4 regions of the Cupriavidus ulmosensis genome follow, and region 3 is predicted to be linked to each of the others. Evidence: predicted binding sites of a transcription regulator. Region 3 holds the regulator's gene; each other region holds the start of a gene.

Region 1 (7,007 bases), on a different contig from region 3:
AGGCTCCTGGATGTAGTTGTCGAACACCGAGAAGTTGGGCGCCTGGGGCTTGCCGGACGAGCCCATCAGGAAGGCGGTCTTGGGATAGTCCCTGGCCACCTTGCGCGCGGCCGCCTCGACCGCGAAGGATTCGCCCAGGATCAGCGCCGAGCCCTGCTCGGCATACTGGCGCAGCACGCGCTCGTAGTCGGCGTTGGACACGCTTTCCGAGAACACGTAGTCGATCTCGCCACGCGCCTTGGCCTCGTTGAGCGCCTTGTGGATGCGCGACACCCACTGCTGCTCGACCGGCACCGTGTACACGGCCGCGACCTTCACCCTGGCCTGCGCCCATGCCGGCTGCACGCCGGCCAGCGCGCTTGCGCCGGCGGCGGCGGCCGCCAGTTTCAACCAGGTCCTGCGCTTGCCCTCAAACCTCATGGTTTTCTCCCCTTGTTGACGATAACTCCACGGCCAGGCCGGCCGGTTCCAGCCCGCAACCGCGCAGCAGCAGCCGCACCAGGTGGTCGGTGGCCTGTTCGAAATCGCGCTGGCCCAGGTGGCTCACCCCGAGCACGGCGCATACCTGCGACTCAAAATCGGCATAGGTCTGGGTGGCGGCCCAGATCGTGAAGAACAGGTGCCGCGGATCCACGCTGGCCATCTCGCCGCGCGCGATCCACTCCTTGATGACGCCGGCCTTGCGCAGCACCAGCGCGCGCAGCGCGCCGCTGAGCACGTCGCGGATCTCCGGCGCGCCGTGCAGCAGCTCGTTGGCGAACACGCGCGAGGCGTCCGGGTGGCTGGCCGACAGCCGCATCTTGGCGCGGATGTACTGCTCCAGCGCCACCTGCGGGCGCTGCCCGGCGTCGATGATGTCGGTCTCGGACAGCCACAGCGCCAGCGTGTGCGCCAGCACCGCGCGGTACAGCGCCTGCTTGGTGCGGAAGTAATAATGCAGGTTGGACTTGGGCACGCCCGCGCGCGTGGCGATCTCCGCCATCGTGGCGCCGGCGAACCCGGCGCGCGCGAACACGTATTCGGCCGCGCGCAGGATCAGCGCCTCGTTCTCCTGGCGGATGCGCCCGCCAGCCGCCTCCCGCCGCGGCGGGAAGCATGGCGGCTGCGCCGTGGCCGGCGCGCCCATCACTTGGTGCCGTAGAGCCTGTCGCCCGCGTCGCCCAGGCCGGGCACGATGTAGCCGTGCTCGTTGAGCTCCTCGTCGATGGCCGCGGTGACGATGGCCACGTCCGGATGCGCCGCCTGCAGCGCGCGCAAGCCCTGGCGCGAGGCGATCAGGCACACGTACTTGAGCGTGCTCACGCCGGCTTCCTTGAGGCGGTTGAGCGCGGCAATGGCGGAATTGCCGGTGGCCAGCATCGGGTCCACCACGATCACCAGCCGCTCGTGGATGTCCTCCGGCATCTTGAAGTAGTACTCGATCGGCTCCAGCGTCTCCGGGTCGCGGTACAGGCCGATGTGGCCCACGCGCGCGGCCGGCAGCAGGTCCAGCATGCCGTCCAGGAAGCCGTTGCCGGCGCGCAGGATCGACACCAGGCACAGCTTCTTGCCGGACAGCACCGGCGACTCCATCGGCGCGATCGGCGTCTTGATGGCGATGGTCTCCATCGCCAGGTCGCGCGTGGCCTCGTAGGTCAGCAACTGGCTGATCTCGCGCACCAGCCGCCGGAAATTGTCGGTGGTGGTGTCCTCGCTGCGGACCAGCGTGACCTTGTGCTGCACGAGCGGATGGTCCACCACCATCACCGAAGGCGTGACGGGCGGTACGGCGGAAAGGTCGGTCATGTTGCGCTCCTCGGGAGGCGAATCGCGAAAAGGTCGTGCCGCGCGCGGCGGGAAAGCGCGCGGCGCGGCGGCTAGAACACCGTGCCGTCGCTGTCGATGGCGAAGGGCGGCGCGCCGCCCGGCCTGCGCTTGGCGGCAATGCGCCGTCCCGCCGCCCAGGTGCCGCCCTCCAGCACGCGCGCCAGCGGAAAGGCCTCGGCCGACAGCCCGAGCGCCTCGCGCACCGACGCCGCCACCAGGTCCAGCCCGGTGACGGTGAGCGCGCGCCACTCCACGATGACCGGCTCGTCCACCGTATGCGTGACGCTGGCGAAGGCGGGATCGCGCGGCACCATCAGCTCGAAGTCGAACAGCAGGCCGCCGTTGCGGTATTCGGGCAGGCCGGTGAGGACTTCCAGCCCCGTCACGGTCAGGCCGGCGTCCTCGAGCGGCTCCAGCAGCGAGTACGTCAGCCATTGCGTGAGCTTGTGGAACGGCACCAGGCCGTCGGCGCAGGCCGGGTGATGCCAGCAGTCGCCCAGCGAGACGCCCTCCAGCTTGACGCGGCCGGGCCACACCGGCCCCAGCGCCACCAGCAGCGTGGTCAGCACGAAGCCGGCTTCGATGCGGCCGTCGACGGCGTGCGCCTTGAGGTAGTCGTACAGGTTGCCCAGCCGCGCCGGCGTGCCGAACACGGCGGGCGTGGCCTGCGCCACCTCGCCCAGCCGGCGCAGCAGCCCGGCGCGGCCTTCCAGGCCGACCAGCGGGTTGTGCTGCGCCACCTGGAACGCGGTGGCGATGGAGGATGCATCGATGCGCATCAGCCGCTCGGCATCGGCGCGCAGCGGCTGGCCGAGCTGCGCGGAAAAGCCGCCGCGCGCGAACAGGTCGAAGCTGGCCACGCCGAGCCCTTCCGAGCGCGTGAGCAGCAGGTCGCTGGCCGGATCGCGGTAGCGCCAGTCGGGGCCGGCGCCGGCGTCGAGCAGCACGCTGGGGATCACCAGGTCGATGCCGATGCGGGCCCGTTCCTCGCGGTCCGCCTCGCCGGACAAGCCGCCGCGCTCGCACAGGATCTGCCAGCGGTCCAGCCGCTCGCCACCCTGGCCGCTCTCGAAATGGCGCCAGCGGCTGTGATACGGCACGTTCAGGTCCGGATAGCGCTGGCGGATGGTGGCCGCCACGTAGTCGGCCACCGCCGGGATGCGGTCCGGGTGCCAGGTAAACAGCTCGGACGCGCCCGCCGCCACGTGCCCGGTCACGGCCGCGCAACGCGTGCGCACGGCCTGGCCGGTCAGCAGCGCCGCGGCCGGATGCCCCGGCGGCACCGGGCTGGCCCAGCCGGGCGCATCGGTGAAGCCGCCGGACGCGCCGCCCGGCGCGCCCGCTTCAGGTGTCTCGTTCATTCGTCCAGTCCTCTACCCTTTGCCAGCGCCAGTTCTTCCGCGTCGGGCGGGGTATAGCTCGTGAAGTAGCCAGCCGCTACCTTGGCGTCGATTTCCACGCGGGCGTCGGCCGGGATCAGCGCATCGGGAATCGCCACCTGCTCGACCACTTCGATGCCCTGCGCGGTCAGCGCCCCATGCTTCATGTTGCTCATCGAGGCCCAGCGGTCGATGCGCTTGATGCCGAGCCAGTGGAAGACGTCGGGCATGAGTTCCTGGAAGCGCATGTCCTGCACGCCGGCCACGCATTCGGTGCGCGCGAAATAGGTCTCGGCGCGGTCGCCGCCGACCTGGCGCTTGCGCGCGTTGTAGACCAGGAACTTGGTGACTTCGCCCAGCGCCCGGCCTTCCTTGCGGTTGTAGACCACCAGGCCCACGCCGCCCTGCTGCGCCATCTCGATGCAGACTTCGATGCCATGCGCGAGATAGGGCCGGCAGGTGCAGATGTCGGAGCCGAACACGTCGGAGCCGTTGCATTCGTCATGCACGCGGCATGCCACGCGGGTCTCGGGCTTGCCGAGCTTGCCGACGTCGCCGAAGAAATACAGCGTCATGCCGCCGATGGGCGGCAGGAACACCTTCAGGTCGGGCCGCGTCACCAGTTCCGGGAACATGCCGCTGGTCTGCTCGAACAGCGCGCGGCGCAGCACGCTTTCCTTGATGTCGAAGCGCCGCGCCAGCCCCGGCAGGTACCACACCGGGTCGATCGCGGCCTTGGTGACGCGCACGTCGCCGTTGGCGTGCAGGATCTGGCCGTCCGGCACCAGCCGCCCGGCGGCGATGGCGCCGGCCAGCTCCGGCATGTTGATGTGGGCGCGCGTGATGGCGATCGACGGGCGGATGTCGATGCCCGCCGCGATGCGGTCGGCAAACGCGGTGGAAACCAGGTGGCCCCACGGGTCCAGCGAGACGATCTTGTCCGGGTCGGCCCACTGCGGATGCGGGCCGATCACCTCGGCCGGCGCGGTGTCGGTCAGGTCGGCGCGGTGGTCGCGCTGCAGCTTGCCCGAGGCCACCGCCAGCGCGCGATAGACCGCGTAGGCGCCCGAGTGGGTGCCGATCACGTTGCGCTGCGCGGGATTGGTGAGGCTGGCGATCACGGGACCGCGCTCCGCGGCGGTGGCCGCACCCCAGTGGATGGGCTCCGCCGGCTTGTCGCGGCGTGCGTGCGAGGTCAGGACGATATGATCGGACATGGCAGCCTCGGAACAGGAATCCTGACCAAACGGTCAGGTTTGCGATTCCATAGTAGGCAACCTTCATGCCATATCCCAATGCTCGTTTTTACCGTATGTTGCGCGGCCAACCCTGCCGCGCGGCGCCCGGGCGCACCGTGCGCGTGCGGCCCGCCGCCGGCTTGTGGTGCAGCGGCACCATGTGAAAGCGGCGCCCGGCCTGGGTGGGCCGGGCGCCGCCTGGAACGCGCCGCGCAGGAAGCCGGGCCTGCCGGCCGGCAGCTCAGGTGGAGCGCTCGCGCCCCACCGGCTGGCGCCGCGCCGCGGACCCGGCGCGGGCCGGCCACAGCGCCTGGCGCATCGCGCCCAGCGGCGCCCCGCTTTCCACATAACGATGGAACAGCGTGCCGGCCACGTTGCTCAGCAGCCATGCCGCGACCATGCCGAGCGCATTGAGCACCGGCTGCTGTGGCGCAAGATGGAACACCACCGCGTTGACCACCAGGCAGACCGGGAAGTGGACCAGGAACACCGAGTAGGAAATGCGCCCGAAAAATGCCAGCGCGCTGGCGCGCGGCCAGTGCTCCAGCCAGCCGCCGCGGCGCGCCATGCCCAGCAGCAGCGCCACCGCCAGCGCCACCGCGATGCGCAGGCGGAAATCCACGATCAGCGCGGCCGCCACCGCCGCGCCCAGCACCAGCAGCGCCACCGGCGAGCGCTCGGGCGCGGAGGCCCAGTACGCCAGCGTGCCCATGCCGTAGGCGCCGAAGAAATAGATCGCCCACATGTCCCAGGCGGCATCGCGGTTGAACCAGAACAGCGACGCCAGCGCCAGCGCCGACACCGCCAGCATGCCCAGCGCCGCGCCGCCCGCTTCCAGCCGGCGCGCGCACAGGCGCGCCGCCCACAGCGCCACGATCAGCAGCGCGAACAGCTGCAGGTCGATGGCCACGTACCAGACGCCCGCCGAGAGCGCGTCGAAATCGAGCACGTTGTGCAGCAGCAGCACGTGCGCCAGGAACTGGTGCAGGCCCGGCGCGCCGGGAATGGAATCGTGATGCATCCAGGTGCGCGCGATCGCGGCGCCGGCGATGGCGATCAGGATGGCCACGGTGTAGGGCACCACCAGCTTCTGGTAGCGCCGCCAGATCGCCAGCAGCGGATGCGGCACCATCAGGTGGCCGCCGGGCGCGAGACTGCGCGCCGCCAGGAAGCCGCTGATGACGAGGAAGGCCTGCACCGCGATGCGCGCGTACTGCGAGAACCAGTCGAGCAGGTCGGGGGCCAGCACGTGGGCCACATCCGACATCGGGCCGTAGAAAGCAAGGTGATGCAGCACGATCAGCTGCGAGCTGATCGCCTTGAGTGCGTCAATGCACGCCATGCGCGAAGGACGGGGGCTCATCGTTATTTGTTATAAGAATGCGACAAAGTGCAGGAGGCGTGATTCTACTCCTATGTGTGCATGGCGCACCGCCGCGGTGCGGTACCCGCCCGCCGCGTCACTTTCCCGCCACTGCCCGATTCCCCGTTCTCGTGCGCTCCCCCGGCTCAGCCCGGTTCAGCCCGGCCGCCGGCACGAAAACCACAGCAGCGCCGCCGCCGCGCCGAGGCCGACCCAGTAGTCGGTCGGCGCGCCGCCCAGCCAGTGGACATGCCACGGCACGAACGCCGGCGCGAAGCGCGCCACGCCGTAGGCCGGGTTGAGCACGAACCAGAGAAAGTCCTCCGTGATCCAGAACAGCATGATGCAGGCGAGCACCCGGGCCTCGGCGCGCCAGTTCCAGCGCCCGGCGAACAGCAGCGGGAAATGGAAGAACAGCGCCACGCACGGAAACACCCAGGCGTGATAGCCGGTCATGGGGCGCCCGCCCCAGAAGATGTCCAGCAGCCAGTGGCGCTCGATGCGCCAGGTCGGCAGGTTGGCGGCCCAGCCGGCGGCGCCTTCGATCTGGATCTCGACGTTGGCGAAGAAGTACGCCATCAGCAGGGTCCAGCCGACCGTCAGCACCAGCGCCAGCGGATGGCGCGGCGGCCAGGCCTGCGCCTGCCGCGGCAGGGCCGAGAGGTTCAGGGAGCGCATCAGTGCGCCCCCGCCAGCGCCGGCGCCGGCTGCGGCCGGCCGGGCAGTTGCGCCAGCACGGTCTGCAGCACGCGCCGCGCCGCCGCCGGTCGGCCCAGCGCGCGGGCGCGCTCGCGCATCTGCGCCAGCCGCGCCGGCTCGGCCAGCAGCAGGCGCACGCGGTATTCGAGCGAGACCAGGTCCACCGACTTGAGCGCCGCGCCCTGCTCCAGCAGGTAGTCGGCATTGCGCTCTTCCTGCCCGGGGATCGGCGCGTTGACGATCATCGGCACGCCCATCGCCAGGCACTCGGAGGTGGTGAGGCCGCCCGGCTTGGTGATGACGAGGTCGGAGCAGGCCATCAGCCGCGCCACCTCGTCGGTGAAGCCGAACGGGAACAGCCGGCCCGGCCGGGCGGCGGCGAGCGCCCCGAGGCGCGCCAGCGCGGCCTCGTTGCGCCCGGCCATGACGATCAGCTGGAAGTCGTGGTCCAGCCCCAGCAGCGCGCCGGCCACCTCGTCCAGGCCGCCGAGGCCGGCGCCGCCGCCCATCAGCATGATGGTG
Region 2 (7,007 bases), 410 kb from region 3:
AGGTCGGGCGGCGCCAGGCGCAGCGCCACGCGCATGCGCACCTCGCGGTGCGGGTCCGCGGCAAGCCGGCGCAGCTGCGCCAGCGGCAGCCGCAGCGCCGCCTGCAGGCGCACGGTCTCGTCGGGATCGGCGGCCAGCGCCGGCAGGCGGAAGACGTCGGCATGGCGCGCGGCGATGGCGCGCACCTCGAAGTACGGGTGCGCGAGCTGCGCGTTGCCCTGCTCGGGATGCCAGCGGAAGAAGCGGTCGATGCGGCGCGCGTAGGCGTCCTGCATGCAGGCGTGGCCCGGCTCGCAGCCGCGCTGGTCCGGCAGGCCGCGCAGCGCGACGTATTCGCAGCCGGCGCAGTCCACCGGGCCGCCCCGCCAGTGCCGCGCGGGAATGTCCCCGGCGGGCGGACGCACCGCATCGATGGCATCCATGTCCGCGCTCCGCGTTCAGGACGCCCGCGGCGGTGCCGGCGGCCGGCCGCGGCCGATCGCGCCGACCTCGATGCGCGCCACGCCGGGCTCCGCCGCCGCCGAGCTGCCGCAGCCGCACGCGCCCTGCGCGGGATTGAAGAAGGTCAGCCCCGACTGCGTGGGCGTGTCGGCGAAGTCGATGGTCACGCCGTCGAGCATCAGCCGGCTGACCGCCGGCAGGAACAGGCGCAGGCCGTCGGCCTCCAGCACCTGCTCGCCGGGCTGCGGCGCCGGCTCCGCGCTGAACTCCGCGTTGTAGCCCGAGCAGCCGCCCGCGCTCACGAGCAGGCGGAAGCCGGCGCCGGCCGGCAGCCCCGAGAAACGCACGATGCGGCGCATGAACTTGTCCGCGGCGGGGGTGATGGTGAGGTTGGGCAGCATGGTTCGGCTTCTCTCCTGGGTAGTGGGCGGCCCGGCTTCAGGCCGGGACGATGCAGCCGTCCACCGGGCACACTGCGACGCATTGCGGATCGTCGTAGTGCCCCTCGCATTCGGTGCATTTCTTGGGGTCGATGACAAAGATGCCGCCCTTCTCGCGGATGGCGACGTTGGGGCATTCGGGCTCGCAGGCCGAGCAGCCGGTGCAGGTCGAAGCGATGATCTTGAGGGACATGATGACTCTCTTCTGTGTTTTCTCTTGTGTGGGGAATGGCTGGCGGCGTCAGGCCACCTCGGCGGCGCCCGCGGTGTAGGCGCCCTGCCGGATCGCGGCGTCGCCGCGGTCCCGGTGCGCGACCGCGCCGCTGGCCACGCGGCCGCGGTAGTCGTCGAACCAGGCCAGCGCCGCCTTCTCGATGAACTCGCCGACGTACTGGTCCACCGGCTCGATGCCGGCCTGTGCCAGCTCGTCCTTCGGGCAGGCGCCGATCTTGGCCACCAGCACCGCGTGGCAGTCGTTGATGGCGCGCACCACCGAGGGCAGCTGCTCGTCGTCGCCGTAGCCGCCCTGGCAGTACAGGTCCACGCGCCGGTGGCCGACGAACAGCGCCTCGCTGGCCGACACCTCGAAGATCTGGAATTCCGTGACGTGGCCGAAATGCTCGTTGACGCGGCCGCCGCCCTTGGTGGCCACCGCCACCAGCACCTTGAGCGGATCGGCGGCATCGAGCGCCCGCGCCGCGGCCAGCGCCTCTTCCTTGGCGGCGTGCTGGGCCTGGCGCTCGGCCTCGACCCGGCTCTGGTACTCGCGCCGGCGGTCGAGGTCGTAGACCACTTCCATCTGCTCGATCTTGTCGAGCGTGAATTCCTCGCTGCGGTCCTCGCCCAGCAGGCCGACCGCGTCGGCGCGGCACTGGCGGCAGTGGCGCATCAGGTTGGCGCCGCCCATGCAGGCGTCCTGCACCGCCTTGAGCTCCTGCGCGCTCGGCCCGCGCTGGCCGTTGAGGCCGAAGTAGGTGCCGTGCTCGGGCTCGGAGATCAGCGGCATGATGTTGTGCAGGAACGCGCCGCGCTTCTTGACCTCGCGGTTCACCTCGATCAGGTGCTCGTCGTTGATGCCGGGGATCAGCACCGAGTTGATCTTGGTCAGCACGCCGCGCGCGGTCAGCATCTCGAGGCCCTTCATCTGCTGCTCGTGCAGGATGCGGGCCGCCTCATAGCCGGTGACGCGCTTGTGCTCCCAGAAGATCCACGGGTAGATCTTCTCGCCCACGGCGGGATCGACCATGTTGATGGTGATGGTGACGTGGTCGATGTTGTACGTGCAGATCTCGTCCACCAGCTCGGGCAGTGCCAGGCCGTTGGTGGAGATGCACAGCTTGATGTCGGGCGCCTGCTCCTGCAGCATGCGGAAGGTGTCGAAGGTCTTCTTCGGGTTGGCCAGCGAGTCGCCGGGGCCGGCGATGCCGAGCACCGTCATCTGCGGGATCTCGCTCGCCACCGCGACCACCTTCTTGACGGCCTGCTCGGGCGTGAGCTTCTGCGAGACCACGCCCGGGCGCGATTCGTTGGAGCAGTCGTACTTGCGGTTGCAGTAGTTGCACTGGATGTTGCAGGCGGGCGCCACCGCGACGTGCATGCGCGCGTAGTGGTGATGCGCTTCCTCGGAGTAGCACGGGTGGTTCTTCACCTTTTCCCAGATCTCCGCCGGCATGTCGTCGGGGCCGCCCGAGGAACCGCAACTGGCCTTGCCCTCGCCGCCCTGCGTGCCACAGCCGCCGCCGCCGGCGGGCACGTCGGCCTTGGCGCCGAGGGGGCGGATCTGGCCGATGCCGATGTAGGTGGTGGCGGGCATGGCGCCGGCATTCGAGCTCGCTTGCATGGAAATCTCTCCTCGCCACCGACCACGGTCGCGTGCAAGCGTTAAAGCCAAATCCATGCCACCCGGCAAGATGCTTGCCGATCAAGGACTTAGCGGCATCCGCGGGGATTTTGTCGCAACCCCGCGGGCGCCGCGCACCGACAGTCCGGCCCGATTCTGTCGGTCTTGCGACAAAGCGCACACGGCGACGCCGGCCATTGTGGTGGCGTCGATGATGGCGCAAGCGGGGAAGAAGAGAAGGGGGAGGACGGAACGCGGGGAAGCGGAAAAAAACGGAAAAAGCGGGAGAGCGGCGCGCCGCGCGCGCGCCGCCCTGGTCAGAACCTGCGCACCTCGATGCCGTATTTCTGCAGCGCGTAGCCCATCTGCCGCGGCGTGATCTTGAGCAGCCGCGCGGCCTTGGCCTGCACCCAGCCGCAGCGTTCCATCGCCCACATCAGCCGCTCGCGCTCGCCTTCCGGCTTGCCGTCGCAGGGCGCCGCCGCCTGTGCGTCGGGCGGGTTCTCGCCGGGCACGCCGGGCACGCCGGCGGGCCAGCCCGGCGGCATGGCGGCGCCGTCGGCGCCCGCGTGCTGCGGCTCCGCCATCGGCACCTCGGTGATGGGGATGCCGGCCAGACTGCCGGGGCGCACCGCGTCCTCGCGCTCGAGGTGGTGCAGCACCTTGGTCAGGCAGCGGTCCTCCTGGCACAGGAACGCCAGGCGGTTGATCACGCCGTCGTGCGTCATAGTGGCGGTGCGCTCGACGCAGTTCTCCAGCTCGCGCACGTTGCCGGGCCAGTAGCAGCTGGTCAGCACGCGCATGGCCTCGGCGCTGAAGCGGATCGCGCGCCCGTTGTCGCGGTTGAAGCGGTCGAGGAAGTGCTGCGCCATCGCCGGGATGTCCTCGCGGCGCTCGCGCAGCGGCGGCAACTGGATGCTGACCACGTTGATGCGGTAATAGAGATCGGCGCGGAACTCGCCGGACTTGACCATGCGCTCGAGGTTGCGGTTGGTGGCGAGGATCAGGCGCACGTCGACCTTCACCGCGGTGCCGCCGCCGACGCGCTCGAACTCGCGCTCCTGCAGCACGCGCAGCAGCTTGGCCTGGAACGAGGCCGAGATGTCGCCGATCTCGTCGAGGAACAGCGTGCCGCCGTGCGCCAGTTCGAACCGTCCCTTGCGCTGTCCCTGCGCGCCGGTGAACGCCCCCTTCTCGTGGCCGAACAGCTCGCTCTCCAGCAGCGACTCGGTCAGCGCAGCGCAGTTCACGCAGACGAAGGCCTCGCCGCTGCGCGGCGACAGGTTGTGGATGGCGCGCGCGATGACTTCCTTGCCGGTGCCGCTCTCCCCGCGCAGCAGCACCGTGGTGCGCGCCGGCGCCACCTGCCGCACCTGGCCGAACACCTCCTGCATCGGCGCCGACACGCCCACCACTTGGTCGAGCTGGTGGCGCGGCTTGATGACCTTCTGCATGCGCCGCACCTCGGCCTGCATGTTGTCGTGCGCCGCGCTCACGCTGCGGTGGAGCAGCAGCGCCTGTCCCATCAGCGTGGCGACGATCTTCATCAGATGGAGGTCGTCGGTGAAGGCGCGCAGGCCGCCGGGATTGAGGCAGTCGACGGCGAGCACGCCGAGCATGCGCCGGTCGGCCTGGATCGGCATCGCCAGCATGGCGATGCAGGCGCCCGGCATCAGGTCGGCACCGCCGGTGCGGTTGAGAAACAGCGGCTCGTCGCGCACATCGCGCACGATGGCCGGCACGCCGCTGCCGTAGACCCGCCCGACGATGCCCTCGCCCACCTTGAAGCGCAGGCGCTGCTGCTCGTCGTAGGACATGCCGGCGGCGCACAGGCCGCGCAGCTGCCCTTCGGGCTCGCCAAGCACCACGAAGGCGCGCCGCCAGTCCACCGCGTGCAAAAGATAATTCAGCGCCTCGCGGAAGGTCTTGGTGACGTCCAGCGACGAAACCAGCGTCTTGCTGACCTCGTAGACGGCATCCAGCTCGCGGCGAGCTTCTGTTGCCTGTGTTTTCAGCATGGTTCCCCCCGTTGCGGGCGATGCCACGCTCGTTCGAGCCAGCGGCACAGCGTGAGGACGGACTATTGGAATGCGAAAAATCACGCAAGATTCATGCCGCGATTTCGTCCCCAACACGGAGCACGCGCGCCCCGCGCGCCACCCGCACAAATCCGACAAACGGGACAACCGCCGCCGCGCGGCAGCGGCCGCGCTCCGACAAAAACAACAGCCGCCGCCGCCCGGCCGGCCCATGCGGCGCAAAAAGCCAGTGGCATGGAAGTTGCGGAAATGCCGCTGCCTGGCAGCCACTGCCACCCCCACACATTCCAGGAGCCAGCCATGCCGGACCTCCACCGCGACCGCGCCTTCCCCCGTCATGGCCGGCCCGTCTATCTCGACTACGCGGCCACCACGCCGGTGGACCCGCGCGTGGCGCGGCGCATGATCCCGTACCTGACCGAGCTGTACGGCAACGCCGCCAGCCGCTCGCACGCCTACGGGTGGGCGGCCGAGGAAGCAGTGGAGCTGGCGCGCGAGCAGGTGTGCGCGCTGATCAATGCCGATCCGCGCGAGATCGCCTGGACCTCCGGCGCCACCGAATCCAACAACCTCGCCATCAAGGGCGCGGCGCGCTTCCACCGCGCCCGCGGCAACCACCTGGTGACGCTGGCCACCGAGCACAAGGCGGTGCTCGACACCATGCGCGAACTCGAGCGCGAGGGCTTCGCGGTCACGGTGCTGCCGGTGCTGGCGAGCGGCCTGGTGGACCCGGACGTGTTCGCGGCCGCGCTCACGCCCGGCACCGTGCTGGCGTCCGTGATGCTGGTCAACAACGAGACCGGCGTCATCCAGGACATCGCCGCGCTGGGCGCGCTGTGCCGCGCGCGCGGCGTGCTGCTCCACGTCGACGCCGCGCAGGCGGCGGGCAAGGTGCCGATCGACCTGGCCGAGCTGCCGGTCGACCTGATGTCGCTGTCGGCGCACAAGCTGTACGGGCCGAAGGGCATCGGCGCGCTGTACGTGCGGCGCCGCCCGCGCGTGCGCATCGAATGCCAGATGCACGGCGGCGGCCACGAGCGCGGCCTGCGCTCCGGCACGCTGCCCACGCACCAGATCGTGGGCATGGGCGAGGCGTTCTGGCTCGCGCGCGAGAGCATGGCGTCCGACAACGCGCGCATCCGCGCGCTGCGCGAGCGGCTGTGGGCCGGCCTGTCGCGCATGGAGGCGGTGGCGCTCAACGGCGACGCCGAACGGCGCGCGCCGCACTATCTCAACGCCAGCTTCAGCTACGTCGAGGGCGAATCGCTGCTGATGGGCATCAAGGACGTGGCGGTCTCGTCGGGATCGGCCTGCACCTCGGCCAGCCTGGAGCCCAGCTACGTGCTGCGCGCGATGGGCCGCAGCGACGAGCTGGCGCACAGCTCGGTGCGCTTCTCGCTCGGGCGCTTCACCACCGCCGAGGAGATCGACTTCACCATCGCGCGCATCGCGCAGGTGGTGGCCCGGCTGCGCGACATGAGCCCGCTGTGGGACATGGCGCGCGCCGGCGTGGACCTGAGCACGATCCAGTGGGCCGCGCACTGATTTCCCGGCTTTCCCGGTTTTCCCCATCCTTCACCAACCACGCGGAGCACCTCATGGCATACGGCGACAAGGTCATGGACCACTACGAGAATCCCCGCAACGTCGGCGCCTTCGACGCCGATGCCGAAGGCGTCGGCACCGGCATGGTCGGCGCGCCGGCCTGCGGCGACGTGATGCGGCTGCAGATCCGCGTCAACAGCGCGGGCGTCATCGAGGACGCGAAGTTCAAGACCTACGGCTGCGGCTCGGCGATCGCCTCGAGCTCGCTCGTGACCGAATGGGTGCGCGGGCGCACGCTGGACGAGGCGCTGGCCATCAAGAACACGCAGATCGCCGAGGAACTGGCGCTGCCGCCGGTCAAGATCCACTGCTCGATCCTGGCCGAGGACGCCATCAAGGCGGCGGTGGCGGACTTCCGCGCGCGCCACGCCGCGGCCGACCCCGCCTGAATTCCCGAATCCCTGGACTCCCCGCCCCCCTGAACCCGCGCTTCGCCCCGGCCGGCACGCAACCGACTCCGGCAAAGAAACTGGAAATGGAAACCGACATGGAAACGCAAACCTCGACCCACGCACTCCCCGGCGCGTCCGCTGCGCCCGAAGCACCCGACGCGATGCCCGGCCTGCTGGACTTCACCCCGCAGGCGGCCGCCAAGGTGGCCGCGCTGATCGAGGAGGAAGGCAATCCCGGCCTCAAGCTGCG
Region 3 (7,007 bases):
TTCATCTTCATCTTCCGGCGCACCGCGGTCTCGCCGAAGATGGTCTTGATGTCGAGCAGGCCCAGTCCGCGCACCTCGAGCAGGTTCTGCAGCAGCGGCGGGCAGCGGCCTTCGATGAAGTCCGGCCCCAGGCGCACGAAGTCCACCGCGTCGTCGGCCACCAGCCCGTGTCCGCGCGAGATCAGTTCCAGGCCGAGCTCGCTCTTGCCCAGGCCCGACTCGCCCATGATCAGCACGCCCATGCCGAGGATGTCGAGGAACACGCCGTGCATGGTCACGCGCGGCGCGGAGATCCGCGAGAGATAGAGTCGCAGGTGGTCGATCACCGCGGCCGAGGACACCGGCGTGGTGAACAGCGGCGTGGACGAGCGCGTGCAGCGCAGTTCCAGGTCGGGCGGCGGCTCCATGCCGTCGGCGATCACCAGGAACGGCGGCTCGAGCAGGATCAGCTCGCCCATCTGGCGCTTGCGCATCTCGTCGTCGAGGCGCTGGTAGTAGGTGATCTCCGGCTTGCCGAGCACCTGGATCCGGTTCGGGTGGATCAGGTTCAGGTGGCCGACGAGGTCGGCGGCGGAGGTGGCTTCGCGCGCGAACTCGACGTCGAAGGCGCGGTCCGCGCCTTCCAGCCCAGCAACCCAGGAGAGTTTGATGTCGGCTGCGTTGTCGTCGAAGATCGACTGCGAGGTGACGCCAGTGAGTTCCATGCGGCTACTTTCGGGGGACGGGCTTTCAGGCCGGGCGGGCCGTCGCCCGGCGTGCCGGGTGGCGGCTGCCCAGGCGGATCAGGGATGCCATTGCGTCAGCAACTGGTGCACGGCATCGGAAGTGGGCAGGGTGGCGAGTCCTTCGCGCATCTCGCGGTCGGACAGCAGCTGGGCGATCTCGGAGAGGATTTCCAGGTGTTGCTGGGTGGCCTGCTCGGGCACCAGCAGGAAGATCAGCAGCGATACCGGCTTGCCGTCCGGCGACTCGAACGGGATCGGCTCGGCCAGGCGCATGAAGCCGGCCAGCGGCTGCTTCAGGCCCTTGATGCGGCCGTGCGGAATGGCCACGCCGGCGCCGAGGCCGGTCGAGCCCAGCGATTCGCGGGCAAACAGGTTGTCGGTCACGGTGGCGCGCGCTACGCCGTGGTTGTTCTCGAAGAGGAGCCCGGCCTGTTCGAACACCCGCTTCTTGCTGGTGACGCTGACGTCGAGGTTGATGTTGCCGGGTGGCAGCAATTTAGCCAAACGATTCATGTGGAATGCGCAGGTTTTTCTAGTAAGCAGGCCCGGGGCCGGCAGGGGGGCGCGCCAGGCAAAAAGGGGATGAAAAGGCTGGTGCCGGCTCATACCCGCATTGCACCGGTTGTCCCATGCCGGTGTCGGGCGTCTGGCCATTATAGAGCAGGCCCGCCCCCGCCTTGTGCATCGCAATAGCCCGTGCGCGGAAGCGGTGCCGCGCGCATGCCCGGAATCGCTGAACCACCGTTCATGTATTGCGCAGCATACACCGGCGGCGGGGCGTTGCGGAATCCCCTTGTGGCATTGCGCAACGGCCGCCGGCGCGAGGGTGGACACGAAAGCGGACGGCGCAAAAAAGCCGCGCAACGGGCGCGGCTTGTTCTGGTTCAAGGGACTGACACCGGCGGCCCCCTTGGCGGGCCGCCAGGCACGGTCATTGCTGCATCTGCGATGCGGCCATCTGGTACTTGACCGCGTCGCGGTCGTGGCTCTGCACGCGATCCTTGTGGCGAATCACCTGCCGGTCGAGCTTGTCGACCAGTGCGTCGATGGCGGCATACAGGTCTTCGTGATGCGCCTCGACAAAGATGTCCTTGCCCTTGAGATGTAGATTGATTTCCGCATACTGCCGCCGGTCCTTTTCTTTTGTATTGTCGACAGAGAGCAGCACGCTTACGCCAATGACTTGATCGAAATGCCTGACGATACGCTCCAGTTTCGTTTCCACGTACTCACGCAGCGGGGGCGTGATGTCCAAGTGGTGTCCACTGATCTTGAAGTTCATAGCGTTTCTCCTTCTGAAAGAGCCACACCAGGCAGGCGGTGCGGCTCGGCTACAAAGTCTTGCGGAGATTGACGGCAGGGATTTTCAGCGCTTCACGGTATTTGGCCACGGTTCGCCGGGCCACCACGAAGCCTTGCTCGCCGAGCAGTTCGGCGATCCTGCTGTCCGACAGGGGGTTCCTGGGGTCTTCGGCTCCTATGAGTTGCTTGATCAACGCCCTGATTGCCGTTGATGAGGCCGCGCCGCCGGTTTCCGTGGATACGTGACTGCCGAAGAAGTACTTCAGCTCGAAAGTCCCCATCGGCGTTGCCATGTATTTATTGGTTGTCACCCGAGAGATGGTGGACTCGTGTAAACCCAGTGTATCGGCAATCTCCCGCAAAACCAAGGGGCGCATCGCAATTTCCCCGTGGGTGAAGAAGTTCTTTTGACGTTCGACAATCGCTTGTGCGACGCGCAATATGGTGTCGAAGCGCTGCTGGATATTCTTGATGAGCCAGCGCGCTTCCTGCAGCTTCTGCTGCAGCCCGGCCGCGCCGGAGTCGCCTTTTGCGCCGCGCAGGATCTGCGCGTACATGTCGTTGATGCGTAGCCGCGGCATCACATCCGGGTTGAGCTGCGCGATCCAGCCGCCGCTCATTTTCCGCACGAACACGTCGGGCACGACGAAGTCGGCCTCGGGGCGGCTGTAGGCATGGCCGGGGTAGGGCGCGAGCGAGCGGATCAGCTCGTGCGCGGCCTTGAGGTCGGCCTCGTCGACCTGCAGCGCCTTCTTCAGGCGCGTGTAGTCGCGCACCGCGAGCAGTTCGAGATGGCTGGTGACGATGGTCAGGGCCAGCTCGCGCTGCGGATGCTTGAGCCGGCGCAGCTGCAGCGCCAGGCATTCGGCGGCGTTGCGCGCGCCCACGCCGGCGGGGTCGAAGCTCTGCAGCAGCGTGAGGATGGCGTGCACCTCGTCGAGCTCGAATTCGAGCTCCTCGGGCAGTTCCGTGCAGATTTCCTCGAGCGAGGCGCTCAGGTAGCCGTCGTCGTCGAGCGACTCGATCAGGAAGATGGCCAGGCCCTTGTCGCGCATGGAGATCTTCAGCGGGGCGAGCTGCTCCATCAGGTGCTCGCGCAGCGTGGGCTCCGCGTCGCGCAACTGCATCGGGGTCTTTTCGTCCTCGTCGCCTTGCGGGCGGCGGGCGAAGTCGTCCAGGCTCCAGTCGTTGCCGTAGTCCTCGCCGCTGTCGCTGTAGCTGTCCTCGCTGTCGGCGGCGCCGTCGGCGCGGTTCTCGCTGGTGCCCTGGCCGTCGGCGGGGGCCGGCGCGGGCGCGCTCTGCAGGTTGACCGAGCCGTCGGCGGCCACGCGCAGCGGGCTTTCGATCCAGTCGTTCTCGCGTTCGAGCAGCGGATTCTCGGTCAGGGCCTGTTCCACTTCCTGCTGCAGTTCGAGCGTGGACAGTTGCAGCAGGCGGATCGACTGCTGGAGTTGCGGCGTGAGCGCGAGATGTTGCGAGAGGCGGAGCTGTAGCGACGGTTTCATGCGAGCTATTTTATGCCCAACTTCCGTACTGGTGGAACGGAAATTGCTATCGCTGGCGTCGCCGTGATCGTTTGCGGGGCGAAAGGCGGCATGAACGCCGCCTCGCGGGTGTCCCCGCGTGCCCCTCCCGCGGCTACATGCGGAAGTTCTCGCCCAGGTAGACCTTGCGCACCGACTCATTGGCGATGATGTCTTCCGGCTGTCCGGACGCCAGCACCGTGCCTTCGCTGATGATGTAGGCGTGGTCGCAGATGCCCAGGGTCTCGCGCACGTTGTGGTCGGTGATCAGCACGCCGATGTTGCGCGCCTTGAGGAAGCTGACGATGCGCTGGATCTCGCCCACCGCGATCGGGTCCACGCCGGCGAACGGCTCGTCGAGCAGGATGAAGCGCGGCGCGGAGGCCAGCGCGCGCGCGATTTCCACGCGGCGGCGCTCGCCGCCCGACAGCGACAGCGCCGGGTTGTCGCGCAGGTGGGCGATCTGCAGGTCGTCGAGCAGGGTGTCCAGGCGCCGCTCGATCTCGGCCTTGGCCAGCGGCTTGCCGTCGTGGACCTGCAATTCCAGCACGGCGCGGATGTTCTCCTGCACGTTGAGCTTGCGGAACACCGACGCTTCCTGCGGCAGGTAGGACAGGCCCATGCGGGCGCGCTCGTGGATGGCCAGGCCGCTGATGTGCTTGTCGTCGAGCACGATGTCGCCCTCGTCCAGCGCCACCAGCCCGACGATCATGTAGAACGAGGTGGTCTTGCCCGCGCCGTTGGGGCCGAGCAGGCCCACCACCTCGCCGCTCTTCACGTCGAGCGACACGTCCTTGACCACCGTGCGCGAGCCGTAGCGCTTCTTCAGGTGGCGCACGACGAGCGTGCTGCTTTCGGTCAGGACGTTGGTCGCGGACGACGGTTCGGTCAAGGTAGCGGTCATGAAGGCGTGAATCCGTGGGTCGGCTGCGGCGGGGTCAGGGGGCGGCGGGGGCCGGCGCGGGCTTGAGCGGCAGCGCGCTGGCGGCGGCGCCGCTGGCGGGCTGCTCCTGGCGCGGCGACAGCACCGCGCGCACGCGCCCTGACGGGCTGCCCGCGGTGGCGTTGTCGGTGCCGCCGGTGGCCGTGTAGAACTCGTTGCGGCTGTCGTAGGTGATCACCGCGCCGCGGATCTCGTCGATCAGCTTGGCGCCGGCCAGGCGCGCCATGCGGGCGTGGCCGATCAGCTTGGACAGGTCCTGCTTGCCGTCGGACTCGATGCGGTCGCCCCAGCCGTCGATGTATTCATCGACGTTGTCGCGCTTCTGGCGGATGTAGGCCTGCTTGCCGCCCTTGGAGGTGGCCACCGCGTACTGGTAGCCCTCGGGGTCGGTGCGCACTTCCGCCGCGTCCGACTTCAGCACCATCGTGCCCTTGGTCAGCACCACGTTGCCGGTCAGTACGTACACCTGCTTGACGTCGTCGTAGCTGGCGTTGTCGGCCTCCAGCACTAGCGGCTTGTCGCGGTCGGCCTTCTCGGCGCGGGCCGGCGCGACCAGCGCCAGGCCGAGGAGGGCCGCGGCCGTCATCAGGGCAGCCGTGCCGCGGCGGCGACAGGACGATGTCGTCAGGAATGGATTCATATTGGCGTGGTGGCGGTTGGCGCGGACGGCTGTGGCCCGCGGGCGGCTTCGTTTCTCTGGCGGTTTCCGGGTGGGGCCACGTCAGGCCCTGCTCACGGCCTGGCCGCGGGGCTGGCCGGCGGCGGGACCGTGATGATGGTGCCGTGTACGTTACCCAGCAATTGTACTTCGCGGGTGACGTTGTTGAAGACGAGCCCGTTGGCGGTCATCACGGAAGGCCCGCGCGTGAGCTTGACGGCCTTGTCGGTCTTGACGATGTCGTCGTTGACCAGCACCTGGAAATACTCGGAGGCGGCCGTCATGGGTGGGTCCTTGGACGGGTCGGGCCCCTGCGCGCGCACGATCAGGGCGTTGCCGAACAGGTCCACCACCGAGCCCTCGGCGTTCATGGTGCCGCGGTCGGCATGGCCCGTGACCGGCGGGCGGCCGATCTCGTAGGCGCGCATGGCCGGCCTGGTCACTTCGTAGGTCTGGTCGTCGGCGAAGTGGATCATCTTGTCGCCGGTGAAGCGCATCTTGGTGTTGCCGTCCTCGGCCAGCTCGGTGGCCGAGAAGCGGACCATGTAGTAGTCCGGCTCGTGTTTGGCGCCGACCGGCCCGGCGGGCGCCTCGCGCGGCGAATTGACCTGCACCAGCCAGAACGTGCTGCCGGCCACCAGCGCCATCAGCAGCAGGGGCAGCAGCCGCATGCCGAGCCGGCCGAGGGAGGACAGGAATTCCCGCATGTGTCGTGGCCGGCCTCAGATGACCTTGGCGCGGGTCAGGTCGTGGATGTGCAGCGCGCCCACCAGGCGGCCGTCGGCGTCGACCACCAGCATCTGGTTGATGCGGTTGGCCTCCATCACCTGCACCGCTTCCACGGCGAGCTGGTCCGGGCCCACGGCGTGGGGCGAGCGGTGCATGACCTCGCTGATCGGCATGGTCTTCCAGTCGCGCGGCGTCTCCAGCAGGCGGCGCAGGTCGCCGTCGGTGAACACGCCGATCAGGCGCTCGTCCGGGTCCACCACGGCGGTCATGGCCATGCCCTTGCGGGTGATTTCCATCAGCGCCTGGGCCAGCGGCGTGTTTTCGCGTACCTTGGGCACGGCGTTGCCGCTGCGCATGACGTCGCGCACGTGCGTGAGCAGCTTGCGCCCGAGCGCGCCGCCCGGGTGCGAGCGGGCGAAGTCTTCCTCGCCGAAGCCGCGCGCGTCCAGCACCGCCACCGCCAGCGCGTCGCCCATCGCCAGCGCGGCGGTGGTGCTCGCGGTCGGCGCCAGGTTGAGCGGGCAGGCTTCCTTCTCGACGCCGGCATTGAGGTGGGCGTCGGCCAGCTTGGCCAGCGCCGATTCCGGATTGCCCGTCACCGAGATCAGCTTGGCGCCGATGCGCTTGACGATCGGGACGATCGACAGCAGCTCGGCGGTCTCGCCGGAATTGGAGAAGGCGATCAGCACGTCGTCGCGCGTGACCATGCCGAGGTCGCCGTGGCTGGCCTCGGCGGGGTGCACGAAGAACGAGGGCGTGCCGGTCGAGGCCAGCGTGGCCGCCACCTTGCGCCCGATGTGCCCGGACTTGCCCATGCCCGACACCACCACCCGGCCGGTGCACCCGAGCGTGAGCTCGACGGCGCGCGCGAACTCGCCGTCCAGGCGGCCCGCGAGGGCGGCAACGGCTTCGGCTTCGGTCTGGAGCGTGTCGCGGGCGAGCCGAAGTGCTCGATCCGCATTGAAATTAGCTATCATGGCGACGAAGTATACCAACGAATGCGATGGCGCTTTGGCTGTTCCGGGGATCGGGGCGGCCGTTGCGGCTGCCGCGCCTGCCGCAACCCGCCGGCAGGGCCGCCCGCGCCGGGCCTGGCCCTGGCGCGGGACGGCGCACCCAGACCCCTT
Region 4 (7,007 bases), 900 kb from region 3:
TCGTTGCCGGAGATGAACGGGCTCCACGGCTGCGCGCGGATCGGCTTCGGCGTCTTCCACACCACCGTGAACTGGCCGTCGCCCTTGACTTCGCCGATCATCACCGGCTTGTACAGGTGGTGGTTGTCGCCCATCGTCAGCGTGAAGCCGTCCGGGGCCTTGAAGGTCTGGCCGTACATGGCCGCGCGCACCTTGTCCGGATCGGTGCTGCCGGCCTTCTTCACGGCCTGCGCCCACATGTGGATGCCGACGTAGGTGGCTTCCATCGGGTCGTTGGTCACGCGCTTGTCGCCGCCCGGCAGGTTGTTGGCCTTGACCCACGCCGCCCATTCCTTCTTGAAGGCGTCGTTGGTCGGGTTCTTGACCGACATGAAGTAGTTCCACGCGGCCAGGTGGCCGACCAGCGGCTTGGTGTCGATGCCGCGCAGTTCTTCCTCGCCCACGGAGAAGGCCACCACCGGCACGTCCTTGGCCTTCAGGCCGGCGTTGCCGAGCTCCTTGTAGAACGGCACGTTGGAGTCGCCGTTGATGGTGGAGATCACCGCGGTCTTGCCGCCCTGCGAGAACTTCTTGATGTTGGCGACGATGGTCTGGTAGTCGCTGTGGCCGAACGGCGTGTAGACCTCTTCGATGTCCTTGTCCGCCACGCCCTTGCTCTTGAGGAAGGCGCGCAGGATCTTGTTGGTGGTGCGCGGGTAGACGTAGTCGGTGCCCAGCAGGAAGAAGCGCTTGGCGCCGCCGCCTTCCTTGCTCATCAGGTACTCGACCGCGGGGATGGCCTGCTGGTTGGGCGCCGCGCCGGTGTAGAAGACGTTCTTGGACATCTCCTCGCCTTCATACTGCACCGGGTAGAACAGCAGCGCGTTGAGTTCCTCGTAGACCGGCAGCACCGACTTGCGCGACACCGAGGTCCAGCAGCCGAAGGTCACGGCGACCTTGTCGTTGGTGACGAGCTGGCGCGCCTTCTCGGCGAACAGCGGCCAGTTGGAGGCCGGATCGACCACCACCGGCTCGAGCTTGCGGCCGAGCACGCCGCCGCTCTTGTTGATCTCGTCGATGGTCATCAGCGCCACGTCCTTGAGCGACGTTTCGGAAATGGCCATGGTGCCGGACAACGAATGCAGGACACCGACCTTGATCGGATCCTTGGACTGCGCCATCGCCAGCGGGCTGACCCCGGCCGTTGCGAAAAGCGCCGCGGCGGCTACCGCCGACAGCTTCAGCATGTCACGTCGTTTCATTGCAGCTCCCAGATTGTCTCGTGTTTGATAAGGAACAACGCACCCCAAGTAACGTATCTGCAACTAGCGTGCCATGAGCGCCGGGCGCCGCGGGGCGAGCCGTGGCGTGCTTCCGGTGGCGGGGGAAAGCCCTGCGCACCACGACTGTGCGCGATGTATGCGCACCAACTCCGTGCACGGCGGCGGCCAGACTCAGATTGGGGCATGCGCGGCCGCGCGCGCCGGCCGGACTGCCGCGCCGTGGTGCGCGGCGGCCTTCCGCGGATGCGAATGGCGGTGGGGAACCAGGGGGGATGAACGGCGCAACCGGCGACGGAACTGGCGCGGCGGCTTCGTGGTGCGGGGAAGGGTCGATGCGAACCGCCGCGGCGTGGGCGGCGGCGCGCATCGGCGAGAAATACGCGCCGGGCGCGGCAGGCGCGCCCGGCCATGCGGTGCTGTGGGTGCTATGCGTCGGTGCCGCGAGCCGGTGCTACGAGTAGCGGCGCGTGATCGACTCCGCCACGCACACGGGCCGCTCGCTGCCTTCGCGCTCCACCGTGACTTCCCAGATCGACTGGGCGCCGACCAGCGCGGGCGCGTTGGGCAGCGGCTCGAGGCGCTCCACCGAGAGCAGCTTCACGCGCGCGCGCAGGCGGCTGCCGACCGGCACCGGCGCGGTGAAGCGCACGCGGTTCAGGCCGTAGTTCACGCCCATCTTCACGCCGGGCATGTCGAGCGCGTTGTGCAGGAACGCGGGCAGCAGCGACAGCGTGAGGAAGCCGTGCGCCACCGGGCCGCCGAACGGCGACTCGCGGCGCGCGCGCTCCACGTCGACGTGGATCCATTGATGATCGCCGGTGGCTTCGGCGAACTGGTTGACCTGGTGCTGGGTGACTTCGATCCAGTCGCTGACGGCCACTTCCTGGCCTTGCAGGCTTTCCAGTTCTTCGAGCGAAGCGATGGTACGCATGGTGTCTCCTTGTTGTTGTCGCGGGGGTGGCGGGGTGGCGAAGATGGCGAAAGCGGCGCGAACCGGCGCCGCCAGATGATGCCTTGATGCAGGCGGGCTGGCAACGGCCTCAGGCCGGGCGGCGGCCGTACATGCCCATGCCCTTGACCGTGCAGACCAGCTCGCCGCGCTGGTTGGTGGCTTCCCACTGGGTGTGGATCACGCCGCGGTCCGGCTTGGAGGTGGACGCGCGCGCGTCGAGCACCACCAGCGACACGCTCAGCGTGTCGCCGGCGTAGACCGGCTTGAGCCAGCGGATCTCGTCCACGCCGGGCGAGCCCATGCTGGCCGACTTGGAAGTCATGTTGTCCACCAGCAGCCGCATCATGATCGAGCAGGTCATCCAGCCGCTCGAGATCAGGCCCTTGTAGATGCTGTTCTGCGCCGCGTCCTTGTCGACGTGGAAGGGCTGCGGATCGTACTGGCGCGCGAAGGCGAGGATCTCTTCCTCGGTCACGAGGTGCGAGCCGAGGTCGCGCTTGCTGCCGACGGTGAAGTCTTCGAAATACAGGGAAGGCATGGATGCTCCTTTTCCTTCTGTGGCGTGTGGCGTGTGGCGCGGCGGTGGCCGCGGCATGAAAAAAACCGCGCCCGGACTGCGGCGCGGTTTCTGTCATGTTCCCGGATCAGGCGGTTTCCAGGAACCCGGGCTGCGCCGCGAAGCGGCCCAGGTGATGGTCGACGTCGCCGAAGGTGGTGTTGATCAGCGTCAGCCGCTTGAACATGTGCGCGGCCGGCAGTTCGTCGGTCACGCCCATGCCGCCGTGGATCTGCACCGCCTCCTGGCCGACCGAACGGGCCGCCTGGCCGACGCGCGCCTTGGCGGCCGAGGCCAGGCGCCGGCGCTCGGCCGGGCTGGCCTCGTCGAACCTGGCCGCGGCCAGCAGCGTGATCGAGCGCGACTGCTCGGCGTGGATGAACATCTCCACCATGCGGTGCTGCAGCGCCTGGAAACGCGCGATGGGCTGGCCGAACTGCTGGCGCGTCTTGGCGTATTCCAGCGTGGCGGCGTTGAGCGCGTCGATCACGCCGACCGCTTCCGCGCACAGCAGCACGGCGGCGTAGTCGGCGACCTGCTCGATCACGTCCCACGCGGCGCCGGCGGTGCCCAGCAGTTCGCCCGGCGCATCCGTGAAGGTGATGTCGGCGGCGCGCAGGTTGTCGATGGTGCGGTAGTCGGTGACGCTGACGCCGGCGGCCCGCGGGTCGACCAGGAACAGCGAGATGCCGCCGGTGTCAGCATCGGCGCCGGCGGTGCGCGCCGAGACGATGAGCTTGCCGGCCTGCGCGCCGTGGAGGACCACGGACTTGCGGCCGTTGAGCTTGCCGTCCTTGGCGGTGACGCGCACGTCGTTGAGCGCGTAGCGCGCGTGCGGCTCGTTGAAGGCCACCGCCAGCTTGAGCGCGCCGCCAGCGACCTGCTCCAGCAGCGCGTCCTGGCCGCCGGCCAGCCTGAGCGCGCAGGCGCCGACCACGGTGGCGAGGTACGGCTCCACCACCAGGCCGCGGCCCAGTTCCTGCTGCACCACCATCATGTCGACGGCGGTGCCCGAGAAGCCGCCCTGCGCCTCCGACACCGGCAGCGCAGTCAGGCCAAGCTCGACCAGCGCGCCCCAGGCCGCGTCGCCGTGGCCGCTGGCGGACTTGATGTTCTTCCTGCGGGTCTCGAAGTCGTAGCTCTTGTCGATGAAGCGGTGGATGGCATCGGCCAGCTGCTTCTGTTCGTCGCTGAGATTGAAGTTCATGTCGCGTGTCTCCTCACAGTCCCAGGATCATCTGGCTGATGATGTTCTTCTGAATTTCGTTGGACCCGCCGTAGATGGAGGTCTTGCGATAGTTGAAGTAGTAGGCGGCCAGCGGCGCGGCATCGTCGTAGCCGGTGACGGCGTGGTCGTGCTCGCATTCCAGGTAGGCGGTGTCGAACGGCTGCGCGTAGGGGCCGACGGCCTCCACCATCAGCTCGGTCAGCATCTGCTGGATCTCGGTGCCCTTGATCTTGAGCATCGAGGCCTCGGGGCCGGGGCCCTTGCCGGCGCTCTCGCTCGACACCACGCGCAGCACGGTCAGCTCCAGCGCCATCAGCTCGATCTCCAGCGCGGCGACCTTGGCGCCGAACAGCGGGTCTTCGAGCAGCGGGCGGCCGTTCTTCTGCTGCTGCTTCGCCACGCGCTTGAGGAAGCCCAGTTCACGCTTGGAGTTGCCCACGCGGGCGATGCCGGTGCGCTCGTGGCCGAGCAGGTACTTGGCGTAGGTCCAGCCGCGGTTCTCCTCGCCGACGCGGTTTTCCACCGGCACCTGCACGTTGTCGAAGAACACCTCATTCACTTCGTGCTCTTCGTCGAGCATGATGATCGGGCGCACGGTGATGCCCGGCGTCTTCATGTCGATCAGCAGGAACGAGATGCCCTCCTGCTTCTTGGCTTCGGGATCGGTGCGCACCAGGCAGAAGATCATGTCGGCGTGCTGGCCGAGCGTGGTCCAGGTCTTCTGGCCGTTGACGATGTAGTGCTTGCCGTCGGCGGTCAGCTCGGCGCGGGTCTTGAGCGAGGCCAAGTCGGAGCCCGAGCCCGGCTCGGAGTAGCCCTGGCACCACCAGTCGGTGCAGTCCAGGATGCGCGGCAGGTAGTACTGCTTCTGCGCTTCGCTGCCGTACTTCATGATCACGGGCGCGACCATCGCCACGCCGAAGGGCAGCACGCCGGGCGCGCCGACGCGGGCATTTTCCTCGTCCCAGATATGGCGCTGGGTGGCATTCCAGCCGGTGCCGCCATATTCCACGGGCCAGTGCGGCGCGGACCAGCCGCGGCCGGCCAGCAGCTTGTGCCAGCGCACCAGGTCGTCGCGGCTGGGGCGGCGATGGTTGAGAATCTTGCTGCTGATGTCGGCCGGCAGATTGGCCTCCAGCCAGGCGCGCACTTCCGCGCGGAAGGCATCGTCGGCCGCCGAGTAGTTGAGATCCATGCCCGTCTCCAGTGATGCCGGTTTGGGACCGGCAATTGTTCTTGCTAGCGCGTCATGCGCCGGCAAGACACTGCCGCGGGCACAGGACGCTGTTCAGTGAGCCGTCTGCTTGAGCGCAGCCGGCACCACGAGCTGGAAGGTATCGATGCCCTCTTCGGCAAGCGCCTGCACTTCGTCGGGGGACGCCGTGCCGCGGATGCCGCGTTCCGGCGCCTCGTCGTAATGCATGCGCCTCGCCTCCTCGGCAAAGCGCTCGCCCACGTCCTCCGTCTGCGCCAGCACCTGCTTCACCGCCTTCATGTAGAGCGATTGCAGCGTCACCGGAGCCGCGCCCGGGGCTTGCGCCCCGGCGGCCGCCCTGCCCGCCGGCGCGGCGGCCGCGCCGGACAGGTTCAGGCGCGGCGCGCTGGGCAGCCGGGTGATGGCATGGTCGGCGCAGATCGGGCATTGGACGAGTTTCTGCGAAATCTGCGCCTGCGCATCGTCCTCCGAAGCAAACCAGCCCTCGAAACGATGGTCTTGCGCGCAGCGCAGGTCGAGCACCTTCATGATGTTTCCAGCCCGTCGAAAGCTATAGTATCCGCGAAACGGAATTTTGTGAACGGTCGTGCTAATTTTTTTGCGGCCTTGCCCGGCCGGCCTCCCGCGCGTGTTCCGCACGGTGGAAAAGGTGGAAAAGCCGGGGCATGGCCGCGCACGCACGGCTAAGGAATGGGATTCTACGCGCATGCCCGGATGCGGCCAGGGAAAGCGCCGGCGCGCCTCAGCGCGGGCCGGGCAGCGCCTGTTCGCCGGGCTGCCAGGCTCCGGAGATCACTTTCTCGAGCCAGAACGCGCCGATGATGGTCTTGACGTCGGTGATGCGGCCGGTGCGCACCCAGTCCAGCACCTGCCCCGCGGGCACGATGAAGGTTTCCAGGAATTCGCCGTCGTCGAGCTCGGCCTCGCCCGCGGCCAGGTCGCGCGCGAGGAAGATGTCGATGAACTCGGTGGAGTAGGAAATGACCGGGTGGATGCGCGTGAGGTAGTCCCAGCGCCGCGCGCTGTAGCCGGTTTCCTCGCGCAGCTCGCGCTCGCCGCAGCGCAGCGCGCCTTCCTCGGGGTCGAGCTTGCCGGCCGGGAATTCGAGCATCACCTCGCCGACCGGATAGCGGAACTGCCGCTCCATCAGCACGGTGCCGTCGTCGAACAGCGGGATCATCATCACCGCGCCGGGATGCAGCACGTACTCGCGCCCGGCATGCTTGCCGTCGGGCAGCCTGACGATGTCCTGCCTGAGCGTGAGGAATTTGCCCTGGTGCAGCGTGGCGGAGGCCACGCAGGTTTCCCTGAGGGCGAGATCGTCGCCGGCGGCGGGATCGCCGTGGCCGGCATCGGCCGCGGCCGTGTCCATCGTGTCGCTCATGAAAGCTCCGGGTCCGGGCACGGCCGGCCGGGCGCCTTCACTGCCCGGGCCTCAGGCCGCGCGATGTTTGACGAGGTATTGCCAGGTGAAGCCGGGGAAGGCGAACACCAGCATCATGCAGGCGGTGATGGCGTAGAACTGCCAACCCTGCGGGAAGGCGTTGCCGAGGCCCGCCTCCACCGCGAAGCCGGCCAGGCCGGCGCACACGTACCAGGTGATCAACTCGGCCAGCCGGACCCACAGCGGCTTCCTGGCGAAGCGCAGCGGGATCACGGCGAACAGCCGCTGGTTGACGAACGGCAGGTTGGCACACACAAGTGCCAGCAAGATGACAAACCAGCCTGCCGCGGACGAGCTCATCTGCCTGCGCCGCCTTGCGTCACGACGCCAGCGTGGCGCGGATGGCCTG

Evidence for each region. The regulator sigma-54, encoded in region 3, starts transcription at its own class of promoters, with help from an activator protein. The targets are predictions, from matches to a motif close to TGGCANGNAANCTGCTTT.
Region 1: a site for sigma-54 is predicted at 4,456-4,473, ahead of ACWTPI_RS26460 (GTP cyclohydrolase II). Genes of this name have one in related genera too.
Region 2: a site for sigma-54 is predicted at 2,765-2,782, ahead of nifB (nitrogenase cofactor biosynthesis protein NifB). Genes of this name have one in related genera too.
Region 4: a site for sigma-54 is predicted at 1,298-1,315, ahead of urtA (urea ABC transporter substrate-binding protein). Genes of this name have one in related genera too.

What each region holds. Positions count from the first base shown of each region.
Region 1 is NZ_CDRMWP010000002.1:1,522,587-1,529,593, reverse strand. It holds gene ACWTPI_RS26480 (BMP family protein) at 1-420, opposite strand, end outside; gene ACWTPI_RS26475 (TetR/AcrR family transcriptional regulator) at 410-1,126, opposite strand; gene upp (uracil phosphoribosyltransferase) at 1,126-1,785, opposite strand; gene ACWTPI_RS26465 (URC4/urg3 family protein) at 1,857-3,167, opposite strand; gene ACWTPI_RS26460 (GTP cyclohydrolase II) at 3,164-4,402, opposite strand; gene ACWTPI_RS26455 (acyltransferase family protein) at 4,665-5,786, opposite strand; gene ACWTPI_RS26450 (hypothetical protein) at 5,943-6,464, opposite strand; gene ACWTPI_RS26445 (MGDG synthase family glycosyltransferase) at 6,464-7,007, opposite strand, start outside.
Region 2 is NZ_CDRMWP010000001.1:906,748-913,754, reverse strand. It holds gene ACWTPI_RS04160 (4Fe4S-binding leucine-rich repeat protein) at 1-422, opposite strand, end outside; gene ACWTPI_RS04155 (HesB/IscA family protein) at 438-842, opposite strand; gene ACWTPI_RS04150 (4Fe-4S binding protein) at 880-1,074, opposite strand; gene nifB (nitrogenase cofactor biosynthesis protein NifB) at 1,123-2,721, opposite strand; gene nifA (nif-specific transcriptional activator NifA) at 3,039-4,739, opposite strand; gene ACWTPI_RS04135 (IscS subfamily cysteine desulfurase) at 5,061-6,305, shown strand; gene iscU (Fe-S cluster assembly scaffold IscU) at 6,359-6,754, shown strand; gene erpA (iron-sulfur cluster insertion protein ErpA) at 6,919-7,007, shown strand, end outside.
Region 3 is NZ_CDRMWP010000001.1:492,630-499,636, forward strand. It holds gene hprK (HPr(Ser) kinase/phosphatase) at 1-704, opposite strand, end outside; gene ptsN (PTS IIA-like nitrogen regulatory protein PtsN) at 783-1,238, opposite strand; gene hpf (ribosome hibernation-promoting factor, HPF/YfiA family) at 1,657-2,007, opposite strand; gene ACWTPI_RS02250 (RNA polymerase factor sigma-54) at 2,057-3,532, opposite strand; gene lptB (LPS export ABC transporter ATP-binding protein) at 3,666-4,454, opposite strand; gene lptA (lipopolysaccharide transport periplasmic protein LptA) at 4,489-5,133, opposite strand; gene lptC (LPS export ABC transporter periplasmic protein LptC) at 5,226-5,858, opposite strand; gene ACWTPI_RS02270 (KpsF/GutQ family sugar-phosphate isomerase) at 5,874-6,857, opposite strand.
Region 4 is NZ_CDRMWP010000001.1:1,392,308-1,399,314, reverse strand. It holds gene urtA (urea ABC transporter substrate-binding protein) at 1-1,241, opposite strand, end outside; gene ACWTPI_RS06415 (MaoC family dehydratase) at 1,714-2,193, opposite strand; gene ACWTPI_RS06410 (MaoC family dehydratase) at 2,303-2,752, opposite strand; gene ACWTPI_RS06405 (acyl-CoA dehydrogenase family protein) at 2,859-3,977, opposite strand; gene ACWTPI_RS06400 (acyl-CoA dehydrogenase family protein) at 3,991-5,193, opposite strand; gene ACWTPI_RS06395 (DUF1178 family protein) at 5,287-5,742, opposite strand; gene ACWTPI_RS06390 (NUDIX domain-containing protein) at 5,957-6,586, opposite strand; gene ACWTPI_RS06385 (DUF2818 family protein) at 6,650-6,958, opposite strand; gene nuoN (NADH-quinone oxidoreductase subunit NuoN) at 6,978-7,007, opposite strand, start outside.